Regions from separate parts of the Massilia sp. LMS1-1-1.1 genome, predicted to be linked through region 1. Evidence: predicted binding sites of a transcription regulator. Region 1 holds the regulator's gene; each other region holds the start of a gene.

Region 1 (6,910 bases):
GTTCAGGACAGGCCCAACGCTTACGCGTTTTCGACGATGATGCCTTCGATAATATTGGACACGTCTTCGCAACGGTCGGTCACGGTTTCCAGAATTTCGTAGATCGCTTTCAGCTTGATCAGGTTGCGCACGTCCGGTTCGTCGCGGAACAGCTTGGACATGGCGGCGCGCATCACGTGGTCGGCGTCCGATTCCAGGCGGTCGATCTCTTCGCAGATAGCGACGATCTTGCGCGAGTTGTCCATGTTGTGCAGCATGGCGACGGCGTCGCGCACTTTTTCGGTACAGGCCAGCACCAGTTCGGCCAGGCGCTTGGCTTCCGGCGTGACGGCCTTCAGGTCGTACAGCGAGACGGTTTGCGCCGCATCTTCCAGCAGGTCGAGGATGTCGTCCTGGCGCGTGATCAGCTGATGGATGTCGTCGCGGTCGATCGGCGTGATGAAGGTCTTGTGCAGCATTTCCACGGTGGCGTAGGTGACTTTGTCCGCCTGTTTCTCGATGCTTTCGATCGCATGCACGCGGTTTTCCAGGTCGTCGAAATTGGTCATCAGGCCGAGCATCTCTTTGGCGCCCTTGACGCACAGTTCCGCGTGCTGGTTAAACAATTCAAAAAACTTGCCCTCAGTGGGCATCAAGCGTCCAAACATGTCATTCTCCGTTAAGCATTGAGTCGTGTTATTTACTACAGAAAGCCGCCCCGTTGTCGGGGGCGGCCAATGGAATTGCCAGTGCTGCTGAGTCTTAGTCGCCTTGGTAAAGCGCCAGGCCACCACTGTAATTGCCAAATTTGGTGTACTGCCCCATGAAGGTGAGGCGGATGCTGCCGATTGGACCGTTACGTTGTTTACCGATGATGATTTCGGCCGTTCCCTTGTCCGGCGAGTCGGGGTTATACACCTCGTCGCGGTAAATGAACAGGATCACGTCGGCATCCTGCTCAATAGCGCCCGATTCGCGCAAGTCGGACATCACAGGACGTTTGTTCGGACGTTGTTCCAGCGAGCGGTTCAGCTGGGACAGCGCGATCACGGGGCAACCGAGTTCTTTCGCCAGGCCTTTCAAGCCCCGCGAAATCTCGGAAATCTCCGTGGCGCGGTTGTCGCCCGGCGTATTGGCCGACATCAGTTGCAAGTAATCGACGATGATCAGGCCCAGCTTGCCGCATTGACGCGACAAACGGCGCGAGCGGGCGCGCAATTCGATGGAATTGAGCGCTGGCGTTTCATCGATGTACAGCTGCGCGTCGTTCATCTTCTGGATCGCATTCGTCAGGCGCGGCCAGTCTTCGTCGTTCAGGCGGCCAGTACGCAAACGGTGCTGGTCGAGCTGTCCGACGGAGCCGAGCATACGCATGGCCAGCTGGGCGCCGCCCATCTCCATCGAGAACACGGCCACGGGCAAGCCGCTGTCGATGGCCACGTTTTCGCCGATGTTGACGGAAAACGCCGTCTTGCCCATCGAAGGACGGCCCGCCACGATCACCAGGTCGCCCGGCTGCAGACCCGAGGTCATGCGGTCGAGGTCGATGAAACCGGTGGGCACGCCCGTGATTTCACTCTGGTTGTCGCGGCTGTACAGTTCGTCGATGCGCTCGACCACTTGCGTCAGCAGGGGCTGGATGGCGGTCCAGCCCTGGGCGCCGCGCGCGCCTTCTTCGGCGATGGCGAAAATCTTCGATTCGGCCTCGTCAAGCATCTGCTTGACTTCCTTGCCTTGCGGGCTGAAGGCCGTGCCGGAGATATCGTCGGCGACGGTGATGAGTTTACGCAGCACGCCGCGGTCGCGCACGATCTCGGCGTAACGCCGGATGTTCGCGGCCGATGGCGTGTTTTGCGCCATGGCGTTCAGGTAAGCGAGTCCGCCCACGTCATCGGCCTTGCCGAGCTGGGTCAGGGTTTCAAAAACAGTAATGACATCGGCTGGCTTGGAAGCGTTAACCATCTTGACGATTTGCTCGAAGATGATGCGATGGTCATAGCGATAGAAATCCTCCGCATGCATGAAGTCGGCGATGCGGTCATATGCGGCATTGTCGCGCAGCAGACCACCGATGACGGATTGTTCTGCTTCGATCGAATGCGGCGGAATACGGAGGGAATCCAGTTGCGGATCAGAGGGGGCGTTCATGGCGCGAATTATACCCGCTTCGGCGTGCTGGCAAAAATAAAGGGCTGAAATTGAGCGAAAAAAAGGCCACAAAAAAGCCGGGCGAACCCGGCTTTTCATAGTGCGGCAATGCTTGCGGGCCAGGCCCGCAGACAATTACGCGTTCGCGTCTGGAACGACAGCGATAACAACTTCCACGACCACGTCGGTGTGCAGAGCAACCGAAACGTTGTGCTCGCCAACGATCTTCAGCGGGCCGGTAGGCATGCGGATTTGTGCTTTTTCAACAGCAAAACCTTGCTTGGTCAGCGCTTCAGCGATGTCGAAGTTGGTGACGGAACCGAACAGACGGCCATCAACACCAGCTTTTTGAGCAACTTGAACGGTCAGGCCGCTCAGTTTTTCGCCCTGGGCTTGCGATGCGGCCAGTTTGGCGGCAGCAGCTTTTTCCAGTTCGGCGCGCTTGACTTCGAATTCAGCCACAGCGGTTGCCGTAGCACGACGTGCCAGGCGTTGCGGGATCAGGAAGTTACGTGCGTAACCGTCTTTGACTTTGACGACTTCGCCGAGGTTACCGACGTTAACAACTTTTTCTAACAGAATGATTTGCATAGTTCTTCTCCAGGAATATCTGACCGATTAAGCGTGGTGCAGATCGGTGTATGGCAGCAGCGCGAGGAAGCGAGCGCGCTTGATTGCGGTGTCAACTTGGCGCTGGTAGTGCGCTTTGGTACCGGTCAGGCGTGCTGGCATGATCTTGCCGTTTTCTTGGACGAAGTCTTTCAGCGTGTCGACGTCTTTGTAGTCGACTTGCTCAACGTGAGCTGCGGTGAAGCGGCAGAACTTCTTGCGTTTGAACAACGGGTTTTGCTGTTTGCGTTTTTCTTTAAGCTTGAGCTTATTTTTGTCGAACTTTTTACCGAATGCCATGTCAGGCTCCTGTATCTAAAATGCGCTAGTCAGAATTGACTGCACTAAAATCAATGATGTGAAACACCAAACTCTTGCTGTTGCGGCTCTTCCTGGCCAGGAAACCCGTGAACTGATACACCCCGCCCAAGCTTGCCTGACTGAACCTGCCTGAGATTTCGCCAGCGGCTAGCGCGGCAACATCAAACTCGGTCAAACGGGCAATCCCTGCTTCCATCTGCTGCGAACTGTGTTGCAATACTGCATTCACAATCGGCAACCCTGCCGGGGTATAGCGCAATATTTCGCGCTCGGCAATGATGGCGGTTACTTGTAGCTGGTTCAGCGCACGATCCTGGTCAAGAATTAAGCTGCTGCTGCGGCTGGAGCGGCTGCTGGTGCTTCGGTGCGGTGGCTTTTGGCCGCGTCTTCGCGTTGTACCGATTTCATCATCGGCGAAGGAGCTGTTTCAGCTTTCTTCATTTTAACGGTCAGGTGACGCAACACGGCATCATTGAATTTGAATGCTGTTTCCAACTCGACCAAGGTCTCGTTGTCGCATTCGATGTTCAGGCAGATGTAGTGTGCTTTAGGCAGCTTTTGGATCGAGTAAGCCATTTGACGGCGGCCCCAATCTTCCACGCGGTGAACCGAACCGCCGCGGGTGGTTACGCTGGCTTTGTAGCGTTCGATCATCGCGGGCACTTGCTCGCTTTGGTCCGGATGGACGATAAAGACTATTTCATAATGACGCATGCAAACTCCTTCAGGTCGGATTGATAATCGCCCACCCCGGCGTCAAGACGGGTGTGGGAAGGTCAGCCGAAGATTATAACCGCCTTTTGCAAACGTTTCAATCATTCCTTCCACAAGCGCCCGAAAAGCCCGTGCGCCACCGTGCTTTCCGACCGTGGACAAGTATTTCTTGCGAAATTCGCCCAAAACACGGAAATCCCCTTGCATAGTGGGTGATACTGTACAAAAATACAGACTGTTCATATAGACAGCATTTTAGTATGCACCCACCGCTCATGATCAAGCTGACAGCACGACAAGAACAAATCCTGAACCTGATCAAGGACGCGATTGAAAACACGGGCTTTCCTCCCACCCGTGCCGAAATCGCCAATGAACTGGGTTTCAAATCGGCCAATGCGGCCGAAGAGCATTTGCAGGCCCTGGCCCGCAAGGGCGCGATCGAGATTTCGCCCGGCACCTCGCGCGGCATCCGCCTGATCGGCGCGGCCGCCGAAGCGCCGCCATCGAAAGTGCCTGCAGCCCTGCTGATGTCGCTGCCCCTGATCGGTCGGGTGGCGGCCGGTTCGCCCATCCTGGCCCAGGAAAACCTGGAAGCGAGCTACAACGTCGACCCGGCCCTGTTCTCGGCCAAACCCGACTTCCTGCTGAAGGTGCGCGGCTGGTCCATGCGCGACGCCGGCATCATGGATGGCGACTTGCTGGCCGTCAAAAAGGTCGACAGCGCCAAGAATGGCCAGATCGTCGTCGCCCGCATCGGCGACGAAGTCACCGTCAAGCGCTACAAGAAGACGGGTTCCGTCATCGAACTACTGCCGGAAAATCCCGACTTCAAGGTGATCACCGTGTCGCCCGAAGACGAGTTTGCGTTGGAAGGCCTCGCCGTCGGACTGATGCGCAGCTGGCATTAAACTGCCGCACGAAAAAAAGGGCCGCGACAGCATGACTGTCGCGGCCCTTTTACATGGTGCGCGGCTGCTTATGCGTCCAGTGCGTTGCTGAAATCTTCCAATAAGTCTGCTTCATCCTCGATACCGACGGAGACACGGATCAGGGATTCGGCAATGCCCATGCTGGCGCGGCGCTCGGCACCCATCTCGTAGAAAATCGTGTGGGCGACGGGAATGACGAGGGTGCGCGTGTCGCCGAGGTTGCTCGCGGGAATGGCCAGGTTCAGACGGTTGAGGAAATCGAAGCAGTCGATGCCATCCTTCAATTCAAAGCTGAACAGCGAGCCATAGCTGCGGAACAGCTCGGTGGCCAGCGCGTGCTGCGGGTGCGACGCCAGGCCCGGGTAATGCACGGCCGCCACTCTTGGATCCGCCTGCAACATGGTGGCCAGCGCCAGAGCGTTCGAGCAGGTGCGATCCATGCGCAAGGCCATGGTTTCCGCGCCGACAGCGATATGGTGCGCCGCTTCCGGCCCCAGCGACGCGCCGAAATCGCGCAAGGCCTTGGCGCGGATTTGCGCGATGCCCCATTGCGCGGGCGCCGCCTTCTTGTAATTCTCGAAGATGTTCGGATACTGCGTCCAGTCGAACACGCCCGTGTCCGTCAAGCTGCCGCCAAGGGCATTACCGTGGCCGCCGATGGACTTCGTCAGTGCATTGACCACCAGGCCCGCGCCCACGGCTTTCGGGCGGAACAGGTACGGCGTCGTCATCGTGTTGTCGACGATGTACAAGATGCCCTTTTCGCGGCACAAGTCGCCGATTTTTTTCAGGTCGGCGATCTGCGTGCGCGGATTGGCGATGGTTTCCACGAACACGATGCGCGTGGCCGGCGTAATGGCGGCCGCCACGTTGGCGACGTCCGTGGCGTCGACGAACGACACAGCCATGCCCTGCCCCGTCACCGTTTGCCACAGGCTGTTGGTGTTGCCAAACAAAAAGGCCGACGACACGACATGGTCACCCGCGCGCAGCAACGATTGCACGACGGCGCCGATGGCGCCCATGCCGGTGGCAAAACACAAGGTCGCCACGCCGTCTTCCATCTTGTTGACCTTGTCTTCCAGCGCGGAAACGGTCGGGTTACCCTGGCGGCCGTAGCGGAAACCCGCTTCCTTGCCCTGGAACACGGAAGCAAGCTGGCGCGCATCGGCGTAACCGAAAGCAACGGAAGTATGCACGGGCTTGTGCAGCGAGCCGTGTTCGATGCCCTTGCGGCGGTCGTTGTGCAGGATGGTGGTGGTGAAGCCGTAGGTTTTTTTGGTGGTCATGGTGGAAGTTCCGGAGTTCGATTTGCCGCGTAACCCAAGGCAAATGCCGGGGTCAGACCTGAAGGTCCGACCCCGAAAAAAAGCCCGGCATCGGCCGGGCAGGTACTTATGCTTCCGTTGTCGCCAGGTTCAGGTTCAGCTGGGAACGCGGCGTATCTTCGGGCGCTGCCGCCTTCGGATGGTGGCGCGCATATTCCAGGCGGTCCAGGTATTCCTGCGACACGTCGCCCGTCACGTAGATACCATCGAAGCACGACGCCTCGAAGTTGGTCAGGGCCGGGTTGACGTCGGCGATCGCCTGCTTCAGCGCGCCGATATCCTGGTAGACCAGGTAGTCGGCCGTGATTTCGCGGCACACTTCTTCCGTCGTGCGGCCGTAGGCGATCAGCTCGTCGCGCGTCGGCATGTCGATGCCGTACACGTTCGGGTAGATCACCGGTGGCGCGGCCGAAGCGAAGATGACCTTCGTCGCGCCCGCTTCGCGCGCCATCTGCACGATTTCACGGCTGGTGGTGCCGCGCACGATGGAATCGTCGACCAGCAGCACCACTTTATCCTTGAATTCGGACGGGATCGCGTTGAGCTTCTGGCGCACGGATTTCTTGCGTGCCGCCTGGCCCGGCATGATGAAGGTGCGGCCGATGTAGCGGTTCTTGATGAAGCCTTCGCGGTACTCGATGTTCAGCGCCATGGCCAGCTGGATAGCGGCCGGACGCGAGGAATCGGGAATCGGCATGACCACGTCGATATGCACGCCTGGCAATTCGGCGCGGATCTTTTCGGCCAGGTATTCGCCCATTTTCAGGCGCGTGGCGTACACGGAAGCGCCGTCGATGACGGAGTCGGGACGGGCCAGGTAGACGAATTCGAACACACACGGGTTCAGGCTGGCATTGTCGGCGCACTGGGCGCTGTGCA
Region 2 (6,910 bases), 140 kb from region 1:
GGTGCTCGCGCATCAGCAGGGCGATGGGCTGGGCCAGCAGCCAGCCGGGACGGGGCATGCCGGCCAAGCCCGGCGGCAAGTCCGGCTGGGCGTTCCTGGCGCCGACCTTGGCCGGCAGCGGCAACCACTGGTTGGCCGCTTCGGGACGGTAATCGGCGCGCGGCGCGGCCTGCAAGACATTGTCCGTGCCCAGGCGCGCCACCAGCAATTCCAGCAGACGCTGGCGTTCCTGCGGCGTGCCGCCCGGCTCGGGGAACAGGGTTTCGCTGGGCGGCGCCATCGGCTGCACCTGCAGCGCTTCCAGGGTGAGACCGATCACGGGCGCCTCCAGTGCCAGCTGCGCCAGGCGCTCCTTGAGCAGGCGCACCAGGTGCTCGTCGCGCCACACGGCCTCGCCCAGCGCCAGGTCGATGACGGTGGGCGGGCGCGCCACCCTGCCCCGCTCGTGCGCCAGCAGCAGCTGGATGCGCTCGACGGCAAATTGCCGCGCGCACAGCCAGCCCGTCATTTGCTGCAGCAGGCGGCGCGCGCCGAACAGCAGCGCGTCGGCGTGCTCCACGCGGTCGAACAATTCCAGGCTGGCGCGGAACGTGGGCGGCGCTTCGAGCCACACGAACAGTTCCGTGCTGTGGCCATGCGCATCGTCGAGCATGTCGAGCAAGGCTGCGCCGCAACGACGCTGCAAGCCGGGCCGAGGCAAGTGGCGCAGTTGCCCCAGGGTGCGGCAGCCGATGCCCTCGAACCAGTCGAGGTAAGGGCGCGCGGGCGGCAGCAAGGCGCACGGCAGGCCGTCGAGGCGGCGGATCAGACTCTCCATGCCCAGTACGCGGCGCCGGCGCGTAGCGGCGCGTGCCAGCAGCCAGGCACCGCGCGCCGTCGGGGCGCACGACAGCTGGGCCGTGTAGCCGAGCGCGCGCAAGCTGGCCGCGATGTGCAGGCACAGGGCGCGCACGCCGCCGAACAGGCGCAGGCTGGCGCCCGCATCGACGAGCAGGGTCGCTTCCTCGCCTTGCGCCACCAGCGGCGAATACTGCAGCAGCGCCAGCGCCACCGCCTGCAGGGCTTGCGCTTCCAGGTCAGGAGAGCGCTCGTGCAGGCGTGCCTGCGGCGCCAGCATCAGCGTACCGGCGCGGCGCATGCCCGGCCGGATGCCGGCCGCCCGCGCCAGCGGCGACACGGCCATCACTTGCTCCTGCTCCAGCACCACGCCGAGGCTGTCAGCAGACCAGCGCGGGCAAAATACTTCGAGCGGGAGCCGGGGCAGGCACAGGCCGATCCAGAGTCGCATGGCGTAGCAGTAATGAAGGAGGTTGCAGGGGCAGGAACAGGGGCGCGTCGCGCTGCGGTCCCCGGCGCTTGATGAAGCCGATCTCGATGCCGCCGGCGGCCGGGCGCACGGACAGGCGCAGCGGCGCCGGCGACGCATCCTGCGCGCCGTGCAAAGGGCGCAGCATGCAGAACAGGGTGTTGCCGCTTTGCGCGGCCAGGTGCAAACGGCGCAGGCTGTCGGCGCGCACGTGCGGCTGCCAGAACAGCAAGGCGCCGCAGGTACCGCTGCGCAAGATATTTTCCGCCGCCCACAAGGCATCCTTGCTGCCGGCGCTTTTGAGCCACAGCAGTTGCGACGGCGCCAGTCCCTGCGCGGCCAGGGCCAGTGCCTGCGGCGGATGCGGTGGCTGCAGCAGCACGATGGGCAAGCCCGGCAGTTGCGCCAGCGCGGGCGCCAGCAGCCGCAATTCGCCGCTGCCCGGCTGCTGCACCAGCAGGTCGATGAGGCTGCCGCTGGGCCAGCCCCCGCCGGGCAGCTGCGCGGACAGGGCGGCAAAGCCGGTGTCCAGGCAGCGCGTGGCGCCCTGCCCCAGCTGCGATGCGCGCCACAAGGACGGGTGCAAGGCTTCCGGCGAGGCCATCAATTGAGAATGTTGCATCATTGGATAGATAGATAAATACTGTATGCATATACAGTACTATCCAGCGCCACTTTTGGCAAGGTTTATCTGACTGCCGCTACCGCCGGGGCCGCTCCGCCATGTCCGAAAAACCCCGTTTTCGGCATCGATTGCTGTACCATAAGCACTCTCCTTACCGGTTGGCAACGTACCAGCCGGCTTCCTCCGTCCATAAGGAAACGCATTTGACCACCATCCAAATCATCAGCGCCATCGTCTTCGGCCTTGCGCTCATCCACACCTTTGCCGCCAAGTCGTTTGAAACCTTGTCGCGGCGCCATCCCCGCCATGCGGGCTTGCTGCACTTGCTGGGCGAAGTCGAAGTCGTGTTCGGCTTCTGGGCCTTCATCCTGATCCTCATCATGGCCTTTGTCTCGGGCAGCGATGCGGCCATCGAGTATGCCGAGTCGCGCCATTACACGGAGCCCCTGTTCGTCTTTGTCGTCATGGTCGTGGCCGCCTCGCGCCCCGTGCTCGACGCCGTGCAGCGCCTGTTGAAAAGCGTGGCGCGCGTGATGCCGCTGCGCACGGAACTGGCCCTCGTCTGGCTGGGCCTGGCGCTCGTGCCACTGACGGGCTCCCTGATTACGGAACCGGCCGCCATGACTCTGGCCGCGCTGATGCTGGCGCCGCAAATCTTCCGCCCGGGCATCCCTGAATGGCTGAAATATGGCGCGTTGGGCGTGCTCTTCGTCAACGTTTCCATCGGCGGCACCCTGACTTCGTACGCGGCGCCGCCCGTGCTGATGGTGGCTACCACGTGGAACTGGGATAGCGCCTACATGGCCAGCCACTTCGGCTGGAAGGCCGCCATCGCCGTGCTGATCAACGCCACGGGCGTGAGCATATTGCTGCGCAAATACCTGCACAGCAATACTTCCGACATCAAGCCGAAGGCCGGCGAAGTGGAAGCGCCCAAAGTGCCGCTGGCCGTCAGTCTCGTGCACATGATCGTGCTGGCCGGCGTGGTGACCCTGGCGCACCATCCCGTGCTGTTCATCGGCCTGTTCCTGTTCTTCCTCGGCTTCGTGCAGGCGTACGAGCGCTACCAAAGCCCGCTGATCCTCAAGGAAGGCTTGCTGGTCGGCTTCTTCCTCGGCGGCCTGGTGGTACTGGGCGGCATGCAGCAATGGTGGCTGCAACCCATCGTCTCGAGCCTGAAGCCGCTGGCCCTGTTCTTCGGCGCCCTGGGCTTGACGGCCATTACCGACAATGCGGCCCTCACTTACCTCGGTTCGCTGATCGTCGGCATGACGGATGAAGCGAAATACATGCTGATGGCCGGCGCCGTGGCCGGTGGCGGCCTGACCGTCATCGCCAATGCGCCGAACCCGGCCGGCGTGGCCCTGCTGCGCCGCGGCTTCAAGGATGAATCGATCGGCGCCGTCGGCCTTCTGGCCGGCGCCCTGCTGCCGACGGCCGTGGCGGCCTTGGCCTTCCTCGCTTTGTAACGCTACTCACGGGGCGGCTGCCGGCCGCCCCCTGCTTCCTCAATTTCCTCCTCAGTTACCCTCATACACGAGGAAATGCAGCCGGTCATAGAACAGGCTGTAGGCATAGTCGAACGTGCCCACGCTGCGAAAACCCTTGTGCAGATACACTTGCAGCGCTTCGCTCTTTTCCCACACCGTCAGGGTGATGCGCGCGCAGCCCTTGCGGCCGGCCAGGTCGCGGATTTCATGGAACATCTGCCTGAATAAACCCTGGCCCCGGTATTTCTCGTCGATGGCCAGGCTGCTGACGAAACAGTCGTCGGCACGCGCATGCGCGAGCACGAATTCATCATAGGCATCGTCGAGCGCCTTCATGTCGTCGCGGTAATAGGAGACGGCGCCGCAGGCCTGGAACTCGTCCATCGTCGCGGCCGTGAAAAAGCCGATGAAACGCTCGTCCTCGTCATGCAGGCCGTGGATGTACGCCAGATACGGGTCGATGTTTTGCCGCCGCTGCAATTCGACGAATTGCAGATTCAATTTATTACCGAACGAGCAGTATTCGAGGTAGCTGGTGGCAAACAGCAGCTTTGCCATGCGGTTCTTCGTCTCGTCATCCAGCAGTTCGCCCCGCACCAGCGTGAGCGGCGCATGCGACAGCAGGTCCGCCTGCGCCTCGTCACCTGGCGGGGCGGCATCGCTGACGGCCGGCATGCGGCTGCCGTGGCGGCCGACGGTCGGGCGCCAGAACGCACCGGCGGCAATATGCTGCGAACGGTGGGCCAGCAGGTAGCGGCAAAAGACGGTATTCACGCGGTCGAGCTGCGGGTCGTCCGACAGCACCGAGTAATAGTGAAAATGGTCGATGTCGGCCCGCAGCTGGGCCGCATAGGCCATACGCGGCACTTCCTCGATATCGAACACGTCGACGATGTCGGGCAGGATCAAAGGATCGTCAAGCTGCCAGCCGATCTCGTCGAGCCGCGCCACGCAACGCGCATACGCGCGCCGTTCCTCGTCGCTCAAGGGAATGTGCATGTCGGTAATGATATCGTCCAGCAGGCGCATGCCGCGGATGCCGCCCACCACCGCTTCCCGCGCGCCGTCATACAGCACGCAATAGCGCTGGTAGAACTCGGCATGGCTGAGCACGGTCACGCCCAGGTTTTTCTTCCATTCCGCATAGAACTGGCCAAACAGCCGCGCCTCGAATTGCGGGCAGGAACGGGGAACTTGCGCGTCGATGCCCGCATAGGCAAGGTTCACATTGCGCTGGATCACGCGCAGTGCGGCATCGTTCTTCTTGGCGATCAGCATGCCCGTTTCATCGAGAAACAGATTCATCCAGCTGACATGCCGGCGCTCTTCGCCGTCACCATCCTTGCGCTGGAAATAATCGGGCACTTCCGGCTTCATCAGGAAAATCGTCGCCGGATTATGCGGGATCGTATCGACATCCATATACATGCCGCCGTATTCGCACATGATGAGGATGCGGAAATAATCGGACAAGGTGGCGAAGTAGCGCTGCGTATGCAGGGTGTCGAGGGTGTCGAAGCGGGCCGGCGCGAAATCGAGCGCCAGCGCGCGCAGCGAGTTGATGTGCAGGGTCGTGCCGCCGATGGCGTAGCGGCCTATCGTGTAGCGCCCGGCGCCGCCCGTGGGGCTGAAGCGCTCGTCATTGCGCAGCTGCTGCGCATCCCATACCCACAGGATGGAGACGTATGGCGCGCCGCCGTTGCGCCGCACTTCTTCCAGCGCCGCGCCCCACTGCCCGATCGCGTCAAACGCGATGGCCGGTAGCGGTCCGCCCATCCAGATGCGGTGCAGGTAGCGCTCGTCGTCGCCGAGCGCGCGCGTGGGGATGCAGCTGAGCGAGGAGCAGCTTGCCGCGTTGAAATGATTGAAGTTCAGGGCTACGAAGCTGCGCAGGGCGTCGATGCCCGTTTGGTGTTCCACGGCCAGTTGCTCCAGGTCGCTGCCGGCCGGCCGGACATCGGCCAGGGTGATGTAATCGAGTTTCAGCCGGTTGATGCGGAACTCGTATTCGAGGTTGAAAATCTTTGCTTGATCGTGTTTCGAGGCCAGGTCATCTATTTTCATGGGCGCACCATTTTCCGCAGGAGAGTGTCAATAAACGTCGCAGGAGGTAAAACAAGGTCGAGAACAGGCGCATCGTTGCGCCATCAGTGCCGGGCCAGCCGCACCCCGCTTTCCCGGCGCCCCGCCATGCCCCGCGTAAACAGCAGCAGGCAGGCCGTGATGGCCACGATGACGGGAATATTGAGCAGCGCATACGTTTCCAGCGCATAGCCGAAACGCTGGCACAGCACGTTGTACAACTGCAGCCAGGCGGACAGATAAATGCAGTACAGCAAGCTCATGGCGGCCGTCGTCAAGGTCATCGCCTCCTTGCTGGCCGTGATCGCGCTGCGGATCAGCGCGCCGTTGAACAGGCCGAAACCGATGGAATAGACAAACATGCAGGCGGCAAACACGTCGACGTGATCGCGGCCCGCGCCGGCGCCCAGCATGCCGGCGGCCGCGATCAGCCCGCCCATGCGCAGCAGGGAGACGAGGGGGAAATCCTGGCGCAGGCGCTGGATGGCGATGCTGCTGAGGACAAAGCCCGACAAGATCACGCATTGCAGGGCGATATACGTGGCGTAGGACGCGCCCATTTCCTGCAGCACGAAGATGGGCGAAAAGCCGATCCAGGCCGTCAGCGGCACGGTGGCCAGCCCGGCCGTGAACATGCCGAACATGAAGCGGCCGTTGCTGAAAATGGCGGCATAGCTGCGCATGATGGCGGCCAGGTCCGGGCGCGTGACCTTGGGCGCCGTGCGCGGCATGGTCTTGCACAGGCCCAGCAAGGACAGCAGCGCCAGCAGCGCCGAGAGGAAAAAGACGTAGCGCCAGTCCAGCCGGCTGATGATGGCGCTGCCGAGGATGGGGCCGGCCAGGGGCGCGAGGATGGTGGTGCTCGACAGAATGCTGCTCAGCTTGACGGCCGCCATGTCGTCGAACAGTTCATGGATCATGGCATAGCCGATGAAGATGAAGCAGCAGCCCATGCCCTGGATGAAACGCACGGCAAGAAATTGCTCGATCGAGGCGGTCAATGGCACGGCCAAGGTGGCCAGCAGGAACAAGGTATTGCCGGTCAACACCAGCTTGCGCTTGCCGATGGTGTCGGCCAGGGGCCCGAGGAAAATCTGCAGCGAGCTGCCGCCCAGCAAATACAGGCTCAGGGACAGGGGGACGAACTTTTTTTCCGCATGGAACTCCTCGACGATGCCCAGCATCGCCGGCATGATCATGTCGTTCGACAGATAGATGTTGAGCTCAAAGACAAGGAAAAACGCAAAAAACCACAGCAACTGCTTCGACTTGATGGACATGGCGCGTTCCGTAACGTGGGTGGCTGCCGTCAGTGCGTATCAGCCGTCGGGGCATGGGACGGCGGACACGGTTTCACACTGAAAACGTGTACCAATTGTATACCAGTTAGCATTTTTAGCGCCTGTT
Region 3 (6,910 bases), on a different contig from region 1:
AACTACCGCAGCACCGACTTCGGCCTGCGCGCCAGCAACACCATCACCGAAACCAAACACATGGTCGTTGGTGTGGAAGGCGAACTGGGCGCATGGAACTTCGAAAGCGGCCTGACCTGGTCGCAAAACTCGATCGACGAGCGCTACACGGGCGGTTACCAGAAGAGCCAGGAGTTCAAGAACATCCTCGCCAATCCGGACTTCAACCCGTTTGCAGCGACGCAAAAACCATCGGTGCAAGCGCAAGTCGCTGGCGCGCAGTTCGTTGGCTCCGTGCGTACCGCATCGACCACGATGCGCGGCGTCGACACGCACGGCTCGCGTGAACTGTTCAGCCTGCCAGGCGGCAAGGCCAGCCTCGGTATCGGCGGCGACTACCGCACCTATACCTATGAGCAATCGCCAGGCAGCAATGCCACCGGCGACGATATCTACAACTTCAACACCAAGGCCGCATACGACATGAGCCGCGACACCTACGGCGCGTTCGTCGAGTTGCTGGCTCCGCTGACCAAGTCGTTCGAAATGACCGTTGGCGGCCGTCACGATGCCGTCAAGGCGATCGATGACAAGCTGAACAACAAAACTGTCGGCAAAAAAGACAGCGCCAATACCTACAAGGTATCGGCACGCTGGCAGCCGGTACAGACCGTGTTGATCCGCGGTTCCTACGGCACGGGTTTCAAGGCGCCAAGCATGCTGGAAATTGCTCAGCCACTGGTCAATGCAGGCTTTACCGCCAAGAAATTTGACTGCCCATACCCAGGCAACGCACTGTGCCGCGCGGAAGCAACGCAATACAATGCGGTATCGCAAGGCAATCCGGATCTGCAATCGGAAAAGTCGAAGCAGTTCACCCTGGGCTTCCGTGTCGAGCCTAGCGCGGCCTTCTCGTTCGGCGCCGACCTGTGGGACGTGAAACTGCGCAACGCCGTGTCGGAAGTGTCCGAAGAGCAGGCATTTGCCGATCCGGTCAAGTATGCGTCGAGCTTCGGCGAATACATCGAACCATCGACCGGTATCGCTTACTACGCGTTCAAGAAACTGTCGGTCAACATCGGCAAGAAGGAATACCGTGGTATCGACTGGGATCTGTCGGCCAACCACAAGTTTTCCTTCGGTAAGCTGACCGCCCAATTGAGCGGTACGCACATGTTGCACGCTAACTACACCAAAGCAGGTAGCGACAATATCTACACCAGCAACATGAACTTCTTCGGCGACACCAATGAAGTCACGTTCCGCAATCTGATGAAGCTGACGACGACCCTGGACACAGGCCGCCTGAGCAACACGGTAACGGTCAACTACCGTAACGGCTACACCGATGCAGCCGCTACCGTGTACGACGTGGCAGCCGCAAAAGAAGTGAAGGGTTTCCGTCTGCAAGTACCGTCGTACACGACGTTCGACTGGCAAGCACGTTTCGCCTTTGACAAGCAAACCACGATCCGCGCAGGCATCAAAAACCTGTTCGACCGTGCACCACCGCTGTCGCTGCGCGCTTCGTCGGGCCACCAGATCGGTTTCGACCCACGCTACGCCGATCCAATGATGCGTTCGTTCTACGTCACCGGCAACTACAAGTTCTAATGTGACGTTGTGAATTAGCTTGTCTGAAAGCGCCTTGCACTTCACCGTGCAAGGCGCTTTTTTTTATGGCGCGACATATTGCGCAGACGAAAAAAAAGGAGCCGCAGCTCCTTTTTTTGTACCGGCATGACGGCGGTTACGCCGTCGCTTCACCGCCCAAGGCTTCGACCACGTCAGCCATCAGCTTGGAGAGCTCGCCCGTCATCAGCATCACGTCGCCGTCGAAACGCTCTTCGTCGTTCTTCGTGCTCGATTCCGTTTCCTTGATCACGTCCAGCGGCTTGACGCTCTTGATGGCCAGCGACTCCGTCAGCACGAACGAGATCTTGTCGTTCCACGTCATGGCCAGGCGCGTGCACTGCTTGCCGGCCGCGATGTGGCGGCGCACGTCGTCCGCTTCCAGGGTGTGGCGCACGTAGCGCACGGTGGCCTTGCTTTCGCCCGTGGCGCGCAATTCCGTATCCATGTCGACCGTGAAGCCGGCCGGCGCATCGTCCGCTTGCAACCATTCCGTCATCACCGCCACGGGCGAACGCTGCACGCGCAGGCTTTCCAGCGGCAGTTTGTCGACGGCTTTCAACAGCAGCTTGATGACTTCATCGGCTTTTGCCGGGCTGGCGGCATCGACCACCAGCCAGCCATTGACGGGGTCGATCCACGTCCAGACGTTGCTGCGGATGCTGAAGGCGCGCGGCAGCAGTTCGTCGGCCACGCGTTCCTTCAATTCCTTCATGGCTTTCTTGCCTGGGGCAAAGCCTTGCGCTTCTTCCATCTCGGCGGCGCGGGCCTTGGCCACCTGGTTGATGACGGTCGCTGGCAGCAGTTTCTTTTCCGTGCCCAGCAAGATCAGCATCTGTTTGTTGACCACGTGGACCAGGCCGCCGTTCGGGCGTGGCGTATCCCAGCCCTGGCGCATCAGATCCATGCTGGTCGCCGGCGTAAATTTGTTCGAGGACAGCGCCTCTTCCAGTTGTTCTGGCGTGTAAGCCCACGGTGCGGGCAGGCGGTAAATCTGAAGATTCTTGAACCACATAGTTTTTGTCTTCCGTTTGTTTCAGTAGTGCCAGGGGAACGCCATTCTACACTTTCGACACGGGAATGCCGTCAAAAGCGCGGACTGGCGCGGTGTTGTTGCTGCGTGGGGAAAGTCGCTACAGGGCGGGAAACAGCTCCGCCTGGGCTGGCGCCTGCCGCGTCACGAGGGCCGGGTCGGACAAGGTCGAGATGCGCACGCCCAGCAGGCGGATTTTCTTGTCAAATGGCACGCGCCGCAAGCAATCGCGGCTGGCGCGCAGGATGGCGGCGGCATCCGCCGTGGCGCTGGGCAAGGTAATGTCGCGCGTGACGGTGCTGAAATCCTCGAAGCGCAGCTTGATGCCCACCGTGCGCCCCGCCAGCGACTGTTTATCGAGGTCGCCCGCTACGCGCGTGCACAGGCTTTCCAGCTTTTCCGACAGGGTGGCGCGGTCGCGCACCACCTGCAAGTCGCGCTCGAACGTCGTTTCGCGGCTGACGGACTTGGTTTCCCGGCTCGTCTGCACGGGCCGGTCATCGATGCCCAGCGCCGCCTGGCGCAGCCAGCCCGTGTACAGGTCGCCGAACTGCGTGCGCAGCATGGCCATGTCGGCCCGGGCCAGCTCGCCGATGGTGAAAATACCTAGCGCTTCCAGCTTGGCCGTCGCTTTCGGACCGATGCCGTTGATCTTTTTCGCCGGCAAGGGCCACACGCGCGTTTCAATATCTTCCGGGTTCAGGATGGTCAGGCCATCCGGTTTTTCCAGGTCGGAACAGATTTTCGCCAGCAATTTGTTCGGTGCCAGGCCGATCGAGCACGACAAGCCCGTCGCCTCGGACACGGCCGCCTTCAGGCGCGCCGCCATGGCCGGCGCCTGCTCGCCGTATTCGGTGAGATCGACATAGATTTCATCGATGCCCACGTTCTGGATGATGGGGCACAACTGGGCCACGGCCTGCTTGAAGCGGGCCGAATACTCGCGGTAGGCTTCGAAATCGGCCGGCAGCAGGATGCTGTCGGGCGCCAGCTTGGCCGCCTTCATGATGCCCATGGCGGAAAACACGCCGAACACGCGCGCCGCATAGGTCGACGTGGTAACGACGCCGCGCCCCACGTAGTCGCGCATGCGCGCAAACTGCCGCGTGCCGTCTTCCTGCAACACGGGCTGCTGCAAGCGCCCGCCGCCAATGACGACGGCTTCGCCACGCAGTTCCGGATATTTCAACAGTTCCACGGAGGCAAAGAAGGCATCCATGTCCAGATGGGCAATCCAGCGACGGGCGGCGGGTGGCTCGGGAAGGGGGGAGGCAGATGTGGTCAAGGACACCTCGCGGCGGGATACTGTAGTTATATACAGTATCGCTGGAAATGCCCGTGGACGCAAGTTGAAACGCACGCGCAAGGCGGTTGCTTTTCCCAATAGCAAGATTACAATCCTGACACAACTATTCAAAGGAGTCGCCTTGTCTATCGCCCATCACGCTGCGCGCCGCCGGTCCGCCTGGTTATCCATCCTGCCGGCCCTGCTGCTGTCCTCGCTGGCGCCATCCGCGCTGGCCGCCGATGCCGCCACTGTCGCTACCGCCGCCGCACCTGTCGCCGCCAAGACGGCCTGGCAGGAAACGCGCCACGGCACAGTCGTCACGGACGACTACCGCTGGCTGCAAAAGAAGAGCGATCCTGCCGTGATCGATTACCTGAATGCGGAAAATGCCTACACGGCCGCCGTCACGGCCCCGATCCAGCCGCTGGCCGACAAGGTGACTGCGGAAGTGAAGGGACGCATGCAGGAAGTGGACCTGTCCGTGCCTGCGCGCCAGGGCAATTTCTACTATTACACGCGCACGGAAGCGGGCAAGCAATACCCGATTCACTGCCGCCGTCCTGTCGGCAAGAGCGGCGCCCACGATGCGCAAGCGCTTGAAGAAATCCTGCTCGATCAGAATCAATTGGCCGAAGGCCACAAATTCTTTGCCGTACGCGCGTTTGCCATCAGCCCGAATGAACAGTTGCTGGCCTACACTACCGACACGACGGGTTTCCGCCAGTACGAACTGCATGTCAAGGATTTGAAGACGGGCAAGCTGCTGGGCGATACCATGCCTAGAGTCACGTCCCTGGCCTGGGCGGCGGACAATGCCACCCTGATGCTGACGCAGGAAGACGCCACCACCAAGCGCGCGGACCGCTTGTTCCTCCTGCCTCTGGGTGGCACCTTGCAGCAGGTCTACCACGAGCCAGTGGAACAGTTCGCCATCGGCGTGAGCCGCACGCGCGACCATCGCTACTTCGTGCTCACTGCGCGCAGCACGGATACGAGCGAAGTGCTGCTGCTGCCAACGAGCAAGCCGGAAGGCAGTTTCCAGTCCGTGCTGAAACGGGAAAAAGGCCACCGCTACGGCATCGAACACCGCGACGGCCAGCTGTATATTCTGACCAACAAGGAGGCGAAGAATTTCCGCGTCGTCAGCGCGCCAGTGACCGCCCCGCAGCCGAAGAACTGGAAGAGCGTCGTGCCGCACAACAAGGACGCCGTGATCCAATCCATCGACGTCTTCCAGGGCTACCTGGTGGTGATGGAAAAGGCCCGTGCCCTGAACCGCGCCCGCATCCATGATTTCGCGCGGCATAACTGGAAGACGGTGCAGTTCGACGACCCCGTCTACCTGGCCACGGCGGCCGGTACGCCGGAGTTTTCCGCCACACAATTTCGCATGTCCTACCAGTCGCCCGTCACGCCCCCCACCGTCATCGACGTCGGCATGCAAGACGGCAAGCGCACGGTGCTCAAGCAGCAGGAAATCGTCGGCGGCTTTGACGGCAGCCGCTACACGACACAGCGCCTGTGGGTGACAGCGCGCGATGGCGTGCAAGTGCCGCTGTGGATCGTCTACAAGAAAGGCGTCAAGCTCGACGGTTCCGCGCCGCTGCTGCTGTACTCGTATGGATCGTACGGCATCTCGACGGAAGCCAGTTTTGCCATCAGCCGCATCAGCCTGCTGGACCGTGGCGTCATCTATGCGCAAGCGCATATCCGCGGCGGCACCGACATGGGCGAAGCCTGGCATGAAGACGGCATGCTGATGAAGAAGAAAAACACCTTCAATGACTTCATCGACAGCGCCGACTACCTGGTGCGCGAAAAATGGACGAGCCCGAACCGCCTGATCATCCAGGGCGGCAGCGCCGGCGGCCTCTTGATGGGCGCCGTCGTCAACATGCGCCCCGAGCTGTTCCACGCCGTGCACGCGGCCGTGCCCTTCGTCGACGTGATGAACACCATGATGGACGCCAGCCTGCCGCTGACGACGGGCGAATACCTGGAATGGGGCGACCCGAACCAGAAGGCGGCCTACGACTACATGCTCAGCTACTCGCCTTACGACAACATTGCGCGCAAGAATTACCCCGCCATGCTGGTGACGACGGGCCTGAACGACAGCCAGGTCATGTACTGGGAACCGGCGAAATACGTGGCCAAGCTGCGCGCGTACAAGACGGACGGCAATCCCCTGCTGCTGAAAACGAATATGGGCGCCGGCCACGGCGGCGCTTCGGGCCGCTATAACGCCATCGCCGAAAACGCATTCAATATGGCGTGGATGCTGTCGCAGTGGGGTATTACAGAGTAAAGTGAAAAAAGCGCTTGCAGAAGGATTTTTTCCGTCCTATAATAGCGCCTCTTCCAGACGTGGTGACAAACGTCGGGATGGTTTTCTGAGACAAGCAACGGGTGCTTAGCTCAGTTGGTAGAGCGGCGCCCTTACAAGGCGTAGGTCGGGAGTTCGAGCCTCTCAGCACCCACCAAATCAGAAAACTGTCCAGTGCTTCATGGATCAGCAATACAGATCATACGAGCTTGGAGTGGTAGTTCAGTTGGTTAGAATACCGGCCTGTCACGTCGGGGGTCGCGGGTTCGAGTCCCGTCCGCTCCGCCAATAAAAGAAAAGCCCTTTGGTTCTCTGAACCGAAGGGCTTTTCCCATTTCAGAAGCAGAAAACACGTCGGTTCCCCCTTCCCTGAATATTTTTGCGCTTTTCAGCAAAAAAACTGCTGTTCCCCCTCAAGAATAGTTGCACAAGCACGAAAGCGCCCCCTATAATAGTGCCTCTTCCAGACGTGGTGACAAACGTCGGGATAGTTTTCTGGGTATGCGGGTGCTTAGCTCAGTTGGTAGAGCGGCGCCCTTACAAGGCGTAGGTCGGGAGTTCGAGCCTCTCAGCACCCACCACCAATACAGAAAATTATCCAGTGCTTCATGGATCAGCAACACAGATCATACGAGCTTGGAGTGGTAGTTCA

What was found. Region 1 encodes LexA, which represses DNA repair genes until DNA is damaged. Its sites were predicted from a motif close to ACTGTATNNNNATACAGT; they were not measured.
Region 2: imuA (translesion DNA synthesis-associated protein ImuA) is a predicted target of LexA. The motif match lies at 1,949-1,966, and genes of this name have one in related genera.
Region 3: dinB (DNA polymerase IV) is a predicted target of LexA. The motif match lies at 3,949-3,966, and genes of this name have one in related genera.

The regions. Positions count from the first base shown of each region.
Region 1 is NZ_JBFPNG010000001.1:1,511,266-1,518,175, forward strand. It holds gene MRBLMS1_RS06950 (DUF47 domain-containing protein) at 21-647, opposite strand; gene MRBLMS1_RS06955 (replicative DNA helicase) at 742-2,127, opposite strand; gene rplI (50S ribosomal protein L9) at 2,263-2,718, opposite strand; gene rpsR (30S ribosomal protein S18) at 2,746-3,036, opposite strand; gene priB (primosomal replication protein N) at 3,062-3,361, opposite strand; gene rpsF (30S ribosomal protein S6) at 3,382-3,771, opposite strand; gene lexA (transcriptional repressor LexA) at 4,047-4,682, shown strand; gene MRBLMS1_RS06985 (cystathionine gamma-synthase family protein) at 4,751-5,992, opposite strand; gene purF (amidophosphoribosyltransferase) at 6,099-6,910, opposite strand, start outside.
Region 2 is NZ_JBFPNG010000001.1:1,646,949-1,653,858, forward strand. It holds gene MRBLMS1_RS07545 (Y-family DNA polymerase) at 1-1,288, opposite strand, end outside; gene imuA (translesion DNA synthesis-associated protein ImuA) at 1,218-1,928, opposite strand; gene MRBLMS1_RS07555 (putative Na+/H+ antiporter) at 2,135-3,400, shown strand; gene MRBLMS1_RS07560 (GNAT family N-acetyltransferase) at 3,452-5,485, opposite strand; gene MRBLMS1_RS07565 (MFS transporter) at 5,569-6,783, opposite strand.
Region 3 is NZ_JBFPNG010000066.1:132,704-139,613, reverse strand. It holds gene MRBLMS1_RS28640 (TonB-dependent receptor) at 1-1,593, shown strand, start outside; gene MRBLMS1_RS28635 (recombination-associated protein RdgC) at 1,730-2,626, opposite strand; gene dinB (DNA polymerase IV) at 2,745-3,929, opposite strand; gene MRBLMS1_RS28625 (S9 family peptidase) at 4,072-6,240, shown strand; tRNA gene MRBLMS1_RS28620 (tRNA-Val) at 6,340-6,415, shown strand; tRNA gene MRBLMS1_RS28615 (tRNA-Asp) at 6,470-6,546, shown strand; tRNA gene MRBLMS1_RS28610 (tRNA-Val) at 6,764-6,839, shown strand; tRNA gene MRBLMS1_RS28605 (tRNA-Asp) at 6,897-6,910, shown strand, end outside.